2 regions of the Streptomyces sp. NPDC037054 genome follow, and region 1 is predicted to be linked to the other one. Evidence: riboswitches for the same ligand, from Rfam matches in the RefSeq annotation. Region 1 holds a riboswitch; the other holds the start of a gene.
What was found. Region 1 has a riboswitch for glycine ahead of gcvT (glycine cleavage system aminomethyltransferase GcvT). Riboswitches for the same ligand answer to the same signal wherever they lie in the genome.
Positions count from the first base shown of each region.

Region 1 (4,404 bases):
ACAGCCGCAGGGGTCCGGCGGGCTGCCGGTCCAGGCCGGTGGCGATGCGGCGCAGGTCCAGCCAGGGGATGCCGACGCCGCCGCCCGGGGCGTGCGGGTTGAGCCAGAGGCCGAAGCGCTCCGGGTAGAGCGCGCGGGCCACCTCCAGGCCGTCGACCACCTCGTACGAGCGGTTCCAGCCGCTGGCGGAGAGTTCCTGGGCGGAGGTCACGCAGGGGGCGTAGCCGTGGCCGTCGACCTCCATGTTCCCGTACTGGGCGTCCGGGGAGCCGGCCTGGCCGTGCCACAGCAGCATCCAGATCTGGCCGGACGACGGGGTGGCGAGCGCGCGGAGCAGCGCCTCGTAGGCGTCGTAGCGCCCGGGCGTCACCTGGCGCAGCATGTGCTCGACCTGTCCGGCCGCGGCTGTGCCGCTCGCGCTCACGTTGTGCCCCTTCGGGAAAGTGCCGTCGGTTATGAAACCAGATTAAGTGTGGCGGGGCCGGGGTGGGAGTTCGGTGGCCCGCGCGCCCGTCCTCACGCCTGCCGTTGGTAGAACGGCTTGACCCGCTCGCGCATCCAGTCGCCCACCGGGTCCTGGGCCACGTCCAGGAGGACGAGGTTGACCGGCCACTTGACCGGGGAGGTACCGAGGGCGCGGCCGAGGGCGTCCATCGGCAGGGCTCTCAGGTCGCCCTCCCACTGGGAGAGTTCGACGCCGACGAACATGACGGGGTCGGCCGTCTCGATCGCGGCGAGGCAGCGGCGGGCCGTGCGGACCACGCCGATGCCCTCGAACTCGGTGGCGGCGGCGGACAGGAAGCCGACCGGGTCGTCCTGCCAGTCGGGCTCGAACAGGCGGACCCGGCCGCCGCTCGCGGGCCCGTCCAGCGGGGTGCGCCCGGCGCGGCACAACTCGGCGACGGCGGGCGGCGGCAGGGGTATGCCGACCACTCCGCCGGGGTTGACGGCGATGCCGGCCTGCGGGGGCAGGCCGCGCGCGAACTCCACGGCGGGCGCGATGGCGTACGACATGTGGGCGCCGACGACCTGGCGGAACTGTTCCTCGGAGCTGAACACCGGCACGTAGGCCTGGCCCTCGATCTCCAGTGTGGGCAGGTCCAGCGGGCCGCTGTGCGGGCCGCCGCCCGGCAGCGGCACCCAGACGAAGCTGCGGCCGAGCACCTCGACGATCCGGCCGCCGGCCGAGGGGACGCCGAGGGAGGCGGAGAGCACCTCCTCCAGTTCGTTGCCGGGCCATCCACCGTGCGGGTGGGGGTGCGCCTGCGCCGGGAAGTCCGCGGAGAATTCCGCCGGGAAGTCCATCTGCCTACCGCCTGACTGGTGCCACTGCTGTGGCTGAAAAGGCTAACGGGTGCCGGGCGCGGTCCGGTCAGCCCGTGAAGCCGATCCTGCGCAGCGCGTTCGCCGCGTCCCGGTCGACGAGGACCGCCGAGCCGCAGCCGGCCGGCAGGTCGCCCTCGGCGACCGCGCGCAGCAGCCGGTTCGTGGCCGAGCGGTGCCTGCGGAACGCGTAGCGGGAGACGCCCCGGCCGCGGTCGCGCTGGCCGGCCAGCGCCTCCTGCGGCGTCACGTCGAGCAGCAGCAGGTGCAGTTTGCCGCCCCGGCGGCGGGCCTCGCGGGCCAGCCAGCCGCGCACCCAGGCCTGGGTGCCGCAGTCGTGCACGACGACGCCCTCGCCGGAGCGCAGCGCGCGCCGCAGCCCGGCGTAGTGCGCGAGGCGGACCAGCGGGCGGTAGACGGCGTACGGCAGGAAGCCGGGCACACGCCGGTCCCAGCGGTCGCGGGTGTCCTGGGAGTCGACGCGTCTGCCGGGCACGGCGCGTCGCATCAGCGTGGACTTGCCGCTGCCGGGCAGGCCGGTGACGACGACGAGGTCGCGTGGTCCGAAGAGGAGGGCGCGCGGGCTGTGTCCGCCGCGGTCGCGCAGGTCGCGGACGACGGGGGCGGGCTGCGGGCCGCAGGCTCCCCGGGCCCGGGCCGGGACAGTGGCCTGCTTGGGCAGCGTGAGGCCCGAGGTCGTGGCGTACGCCGTGGTCCTGTTCACCGTGATCGTCCCCCCTGGGGTCGGGTACGGAGTCCCGTTCCCGCCGAGTGTAAAGAGAAGGTAATGCAGACCGTCCCGCTTTTTCGTTCGCTTACTGCCACAAGACGGTGACAAGTACGCCCTGTCGGCGAGTCGGCCGGGCGTGCAATGATGTGGCCGCCAACTGCATACCGGCCGCTTGAATCCGCGCGGGAGAGTCCCCGGCACTGTCCGGGGCGCCGAAGGAGCAAGTCCCTCCCTTGAATCTCTCAGGCCCCGTTACCGCGCGGGCGAGGCACATCTGAAAAGCGGGCCGCTGTGTCAGTGGCTCCACCCAAGGTGCAAGCCATTGCCCATCCCTTTCCCGGGCTGGTCATGGCGAACCTCTCAGGTTCCGATGACAGATGGGGAGGACCGACCTCGCCTGTCATGCCCTTGGAGACGACCGTCCGATGAGCAGTAACGAACCCCGCCGTACCGCGCTCGACGCCCTGCACCGCTCGCTCGGCGCGACCATGACCGACTTCGCCGGCTGGGACATGCCCCTGCGCTACGGCTCCGAGCGCGACGAGCACGTCGCCGTGCGCACCCGGGCCGGCCTGTTCGACCTCTCGCACATGGGCGAGATCACCGTCACCGGCGCCGAGGCCGCCGCGCTCCTGAACTACGCCCTCGTCGGCAACATCGCCTCCGTCGGCGTCGGCCGCGCCCGCTACACCATGATCTGCCGGGCCGACGGCGGCATCCTCGACGACCTGATCGTGTACCGGCTCGCCCAGACCGAGTACATGGTGGTCGCGAACGCCTCCAACGCCCAGGTCGTGCTGGACGCGCTCGTGGAGCGTTCGGCCGGCTTCGACGCGGAGGTGCGCGACGACCGGGACGCGTACGCGCTGCTCGCCGTACAGGGCCCCGAGTCGCCGGGGATCCTCGCCTCGCTGACGGACGCCGACCTGGACGGCCTGAAGTACTACGCCGGTCTGCCCGGCACCGTCGCGGGCGTCCCGGCGCTGATCGCGCGCACCGGCTACACCGGCGAGGACGGCTTCGAGCTGTTCGTGAAGCCGGAGCACGCCGTGGAGCTGTGGCAGGCGCTGACCAAGGCCGGCGAGAGCGCCGGTCTGGTGCCCTGCGGCCTGTCCTGCCGTGACACGCTGCGCCTTGAGGCGGGCATGCCGCTGTACGGGCACGAGCTGACGACGGAGCTGACGCCGTTCGACGCCGGGCTCGGCCGCGTCGTGAAGTTCGAGAAGGAGGGCGACTTCGTGGGCCGCGAGGCGCTCGCCGAGGCCGCCTCCCGCGCCCAGGAGAACCCGCCGCGGGTCCTGGTCGGCCTGGTCGCCGAGGGCCGCCGCGTCCCGCGCGCCGGGTACTCCGTGGTCGCCGGCGGCGAGGTGATCGGCGAGGTCACGTCCGGCGCCCCGTCGCCCACGCTGGGCAAGCCGATCGCGATGGCGTACGTCGACGCGGCGCACGCGGCGCCGGGCACGCCCGGGGTCGGCGTGGACATCCGGGGCAGCCACGAGCCGTACGAGGTCGTGGCGCTGCCGTTCTACAAGCGCCAGAAGTAGACACTTTTCAGCGCGGCCTACGCTGGTCACGGCGTGACGCCGCGCACGTTTCCGCTGTTCAACAGCGCTCTGAGCAGTACCTCATTCACCAGCACTCCCTCGCGTACAGGAGAATTCAGGCCATGAGCAACCCCCAGCAGCTGCGCTACAGCAAGGAGCACGAGTGGCTGTCGGCCGCCGAGGACGGCGTCTCGACGGTCGGCATCACGGAGCACGCGGCGAACGCGCTCGGCGACGTCGTCTTCGTCCAGCTCCCGGAGGTCGGTGCCACCGTGACCGCGGGCGAGTCCTGCGGCGAGCTGGAGTCGACGAAGTCGGTCTCCGACCTGTACTCCCCCGTCTCCGGTGAGATCACCGAGGTCAACGAGGACGTCGTCAACGACCCGTCGCTGGTGAACTCCGCGCCCTTCGAGGGCGGCTGGCTGTTCAAGGTGCGTGTCACCCAGGAGCCCGGCGACCTGCTCTCCGCCGACGAGTACACCGCCTACTCCGCCGGCTGAGAGGTCGTAGTCCCATGTCGCTTCTGAACACGCCCCTGCACGAGCTCGACCCGGACGTGGCCGCCGCGGTCGACGCCGAGCTGGACCGTCAGCAGTCCACCCTGGAGATGATCGCCTCCGAGAACTTCGCGCCGGTCGCGGTCATGGAGGCCCAGGGCTCGGTCCTCACCAACAAGTACGCCGAGGGCTACCCGGGCCGCCGCTACTACGGCGGCTGCGAGCACGTCGACGTGGTCGAGCAGATCGCCATCGACCGCGTGAAGGAACTCTTCGGCGCCGAGCACGCCAACGTGCAGCCGCACTCGGG
Region 1 covers NZ_JBVJSJ010000013.1:256,395-260,798, forward strand. Annotated here, with positions in the region: gene ACZ7D7_RS28175 (enhanced serine sensitivity protein SseB C-terminal domain-containing protein) at 1-424, opposite strand, end outside; gene ACZ7D7_RS28180 (enhanced serine sensitivity protein SseB) at 517-1,305, opposite strand; gene ACZ7D7_RS28185 (AAA family ATPase) at 1,373-2,047, opposite strand; glycine riboswitch at 2,227-2,321, shown strand; glycine riboswitch at 2,322-2,440, shown strand; gene gcvT (glycine cleavage system aminomethyltransferase GcvT) at 2,479-3,597, shown strand; gene gcvH (glycine cleavage system protein GcvH) at 3,720-4,097, shown strand; gene glyA (serine hydroxymethyltransferase) at 4,112-4,404, shown strand, end outside.

Region 2 (4,404 bases), on a different contig from region 1:
CCCCCGAGCTCTCGGCTTCTCTCGAGCAGGGGGTATCCCCATCACAGCAGCGCCGCCGATCACGCTCCGCAGCGACCGACGGCCGTGCCGAGCAGCGGAGGGGCGACGTCCATGACGTCCGAGCAGATCGGCTATCGCGGCCCGACGGCCTGCGCGGCCGCCGGCATCACCTACCGGCAGCTCGACTACTGGGCCCGCACCGGCCTGGTCGAGCCCAGCGTGCGGCCCGCGCACGGGTCGGGGACGCAGCGGCTGTACAGCTTCCGGGACGTCGTCGTCCTGAAGATCGTCAAGCGGTTCCTGGACACCGGGGTGTCCCTGCAGAACATCCGCACCACCGTCCACCATCTGCGTGAGAGCGGCTTTCGCGACCTCGAGCGCATGACGCTGATGAGCGACGGCGCCACGGTCTACGAGTGCACCTCGCCCGACGAGGTGCACGCCCTGCTCCAGGGCGGCCAGGGCATCTTCGGCATCGCCGTCGGCGTGGTCTGGCGGGACGTCGAGAGCGCGCTGTCGCAGCTGCACGGGGAGCGGATCGACACCGGCGAGACCCTCGTCGGGCACAACCCCGCGGACGAGCTGGCCCGGCGCCGCAACCGCGCGGTGTGAGCCGGCGCCCCGTCGGAGCGGGGCGTTGTCAGTGGCGTAGGGCAGCATCGGAACTGTGAGAGCCGCGCCCACGATCCTGCATCTCGACATGGATGCCTTCTTCGCCTCGGTGGAGCAGGCGTCCAAGCCGAGCCTGCGGGGGAAGGCCGTGATCGTGGGCGGTCTCGGCCCGCGCGGAGTGGTCGCCACCTGCTCCTACGAGGCGCGTGTCTTCGGGGTGCACTCGGCGATGCCCATGGCGCAGGCCCGGCGGCTCGCGCCCAACGCCGCGTATCTGGTGCCCCGCTTCGGTCTGTACCGGACGATCAGCGAGCAGGTCATGGAACTGCTGCGGGCACTGTCGCCGCTGGTGGAGCCGCTGAGCCTGGACGAGGCGTTCGTGGACCTGGAGGCCGGGGGAGCGGCCTGGGACGAGCGGTCGGCGCGACTGGTCGGCGAGCGGCTGCGGGCGGACATCAGGGCCGTCACCGGCGTCACCGGGTCGGTGGGCCTCGCCGCCTCCAAGATGCTCGCGAAGATCGCGTCCGAGCAGGCCAAGCCGGACGGGCTGGTGCTGATCGAGCCGGGCACCGAGCGGGCCCTGCTCGCCCCGCTGTCGGTGCGGACGCTGCCCGGCGTGGGGCCGGCGACCGGCGACCACCTGCGGCGGGCCGGCATCCACACCGTGGACGAACTCGCCGAGGCGGGCGAGGACGAGCTCGTACGGCTGCTGGGCAAGGCGCACGGGCACGCGCTGTACGCGATGGCGCTGGCGCACGACGAGCGGCCCGTGGTGGCCGAGCGGGAGACCAAGTCGGTGTCGGTGGAGGACACCTACGACGTGGACATCCACGACCGGACGCGGGTCGGTCTCGAGGTGCAGCGGCTGGCCGACCGGTGCGTGCGGCGGCTGCGCGGGGCGGGGCTGTCGGGGCGGACGATCGTGCTGAAGGTGCGGCGGTACGACTTCTCGACGCTGACGCGCTCGGAGACGCTGCGCGGGCCCACCGACGACCCGGCGGTGGTGCGGGAGGCCGCCGCCCGGCTGCTGGAGTCCGTGGACACCACGGGCGGCGTCAGGCTGCTCGGCGTCGGGGTCAGCGGCCTCGCCGACTACACGCAGGAGGACCTGTTCGCGCAGGCGGCCGGGGAGCACGCCGAGCTGCCCGACGAGGACCGCGACGACGAAGGGCCCGCCGAGGAGCGGCGGGCACCCGCCGAGCGGCGCTGGCCCGCCGGACACGACGTGCGGCACGCGGCGTACGGGCACGGGTGGGTGCAGGGCAGCGGGCTCGGGCGGGTCACCGTGCGGTTCGAGACGCCCGACTCGGAGCCCGGGCGGGTGCGTACCTTCCGCACCGACGACCCCGACCTGGAACCGGCCGAGCCGCTCCCTTTGGTCGCGCGAAGACCCGGCGACGCCGCGACCGCCGGGGGCGCGTCGGGGTCCGCGGGGAGCGAGGCCGGGAGCGCCGGGGGCGCGGAGGCCGGGACCGTCGGGGGCGACGCCGGGACCGCGGGGGCCGGGACCGTCGGGGGCGCGTCCGGGGTCGACACCGCCGCCGCCGAGGGCACGGCCGGGAGCGGGGGCACGGGCTGAAGGGCGCCTCGCCGGGTGTCAGGCGTCGTCGGTGCCGGCCAGCTTGCCGAAGTCGCGGTCCGGGACGGGCGGCGGGGCGGCGGCGTCGAGGCCGTAGTGGTGGTAGAGCTGGAGTTCCTGCTCGGGCGAGAGGTGGCGGCCGACGCCGAAGTCCGGGGCGTCCTTGATCAGGGCACGGTCGAACGGCACGCGCAGGGTGCCCTCGACCAGCTCGCTGGGCTCCAGCGGAACGAACGCGTCCCTGCCGAACAGGCCCGTGCGTATGGCCGCCCACTCGGGTTCACCGGTCGCGTCGTCCAGGTAGATCTCGTCGACGGTGCCGATCTTGGTGCCGTTGCGGTCGAACGCCTTGCGGCCGATCAGATTGCGCGGATCGATGTCGGTCTGCACGGGCCCTCCACTTTGGTCGCAACTCCTCCGTCAGCACTACAAAAGAGCACATTCAGGTCAGCGGCCACTCGAAGGCCCGACCGTTGACCTCGCTGGTAGGCTGACAAAGGCTGCTGACCCCGTGCGGGAGAGTCCTCCGAGCTCCACAGGAGGCGCCGAAGGAGCAAATCCTCCCCGGAATCTCTCAGGCCCACGTACCGCACGGACGAGGTCACTCTGGAAAGCAGGGCGGGTGTCGACGGCTTCCGCTCTCACCGACGGTGAAAGCCGGGCGCTCTCGGGCCGCCCGGTGAAGCTCTCAGGTTGAGATGACAGAGGGGGAGGCCGTCCGGGTACCCGCGCCGTGGTGCCCCTCGAAGGTCGCGTCAGACCAGGAGGCCTCCGCAATGACCGCCCATCGCATTCCGCTCTCCGAGCTCGAACAGGCACACCCCTTCGAGCAGCGTCACATCGGCCCCGACCACGAGGCGCGGGCCAAGATGCTCGCCCAGGTCGGCTACGGCTCGCTCGACGAGCTGACCGCCGCCGCCGTGCCGGACGTGATCAAGAACGCCGACGCGCTGGACCTGCCGGGCGCCCGCTCCGAGGCCGAGGTGCTCGCCGAGCTGCGCACGCTCGCCGACCGCAACCAGGTCCTCGGCTCCATGATCGGGCTCGGCTACTACGGCACGTTCACCCCGCCGGTGATCCTGCGGAACGTGATGGAGAACCCCGCCTGGTACACGGCGTACACGCCCTACCAGCCAGAGATCTCGCAGGGCCGCCTTGAGGCCCTGCTGAACTTCCAGACCGTGGTCGCCGACCTCACCGGCCTGCCGACGTCCGGTGCCTCCCTGCTCGACGAGGGCACCGCCGCCGCCGAGGCGATGGCGCTGTCCCGGCGCCTGGGCAAGAACAAGAAGGGCCTGTTCCTGGTCGACGCGGACGCCCTGCCGCAGACCGTCGCCGTGATCCGGACCCGCGCCGAACCGACCGGCGTCGAGGTCGTCGTCGCCGACCTCAGCGACGGCATCCCCGCCGAGGTCGCCGAGCGCGAGATCAACGGCGTCCTGATCCAGTACCCCGGCGCCTCCGGAGCCGTACGCGACATCAAGCCCCTCATCGACCAGGCGCACGAGCTCGGCGCGCTCGTCACCGTCGCCGCCGACCTGCTCGCGCTGACGCTGCTGAAGTCTCCGGGCGAACTCGGCGCGGACATCGCCGTCGGCACCACGCAGCGCTTCGGCGTGCCGATGGGCTTCGGCGGACCGCACGCCGGCTACATGGCGGTGCAGGAGAAGATGGCGCGCAGCCTGCCCGGCCGCCTCGTGGGCGTCTCCGTCGACGCCGACGGCAACAGGGCCTACCGCCTGGCGCTGCAGACCCGTGAGCAGCACATCCGCCGCGAGAAGGCCACCAGCAACATCTGCACCGCCCAGGTGCTGCTCGCGGTCATGGCCGGCATGTACGCCGTCTACCACGGCCCCGAGGGCCTGCGGGCCATCGCCCGGCGCACCCACCGGTACGCCACGATCCTCGCCGCGGGGCTCGCGGCGGGCGGCGCCGAGGTCGTGCACGGCGCCTACTTCGACACGGTCACCGTGCGCGTCGAGGGCCGGGCCGCCCAGGTCGTCGCCGCCGCCCGCGACAACGGCGTGAACCTCCACCTCGTCGACGCCGACCACGTCTCCCTGGCCTGCGACGAGACCACCACGCGCGCGCAGCTCGCCGCCGTGTGGGCCGCGTTCGGTGTCGACGGCGACGTCGAGGCGCTCGACGCGAGTGCCGAGGACACGCTGCCCGAGGCGCTGCTGCGCACCGACGACTTCCTCACGCACCCGGTG
Region 2 covers NZ_JBVJSJ010000015.1:192,444-196,847, reverse strand. Annotated here, with positions in the region: gene ACZ7D7_RS30310 (MerR family transcriptional regulator) at 1-612, shown strand, start outside; gene ACZ7D7_RS30305 (DNA polymerase IV) at 668-2,191, shown strand; gene ACZ7D7_RS30300 (PRC-barrel domain-containing protein) at 2,210-2,581, opposite strand; glycine riboswitch at 2,696-2,791, shown strand; gene gcvP (aminomethyl-transferring glycine dehydrogenase) at 2,968-4,404, shown strand, end outside.
Region 2: another riboswitch for glycine. It lies ahead of gcvP (aminomethyl-transferring glycine dehydrogenase); the one in region 1 lies ahead of gcvT (glycine cleavage system aminomethyltransferase GcvT).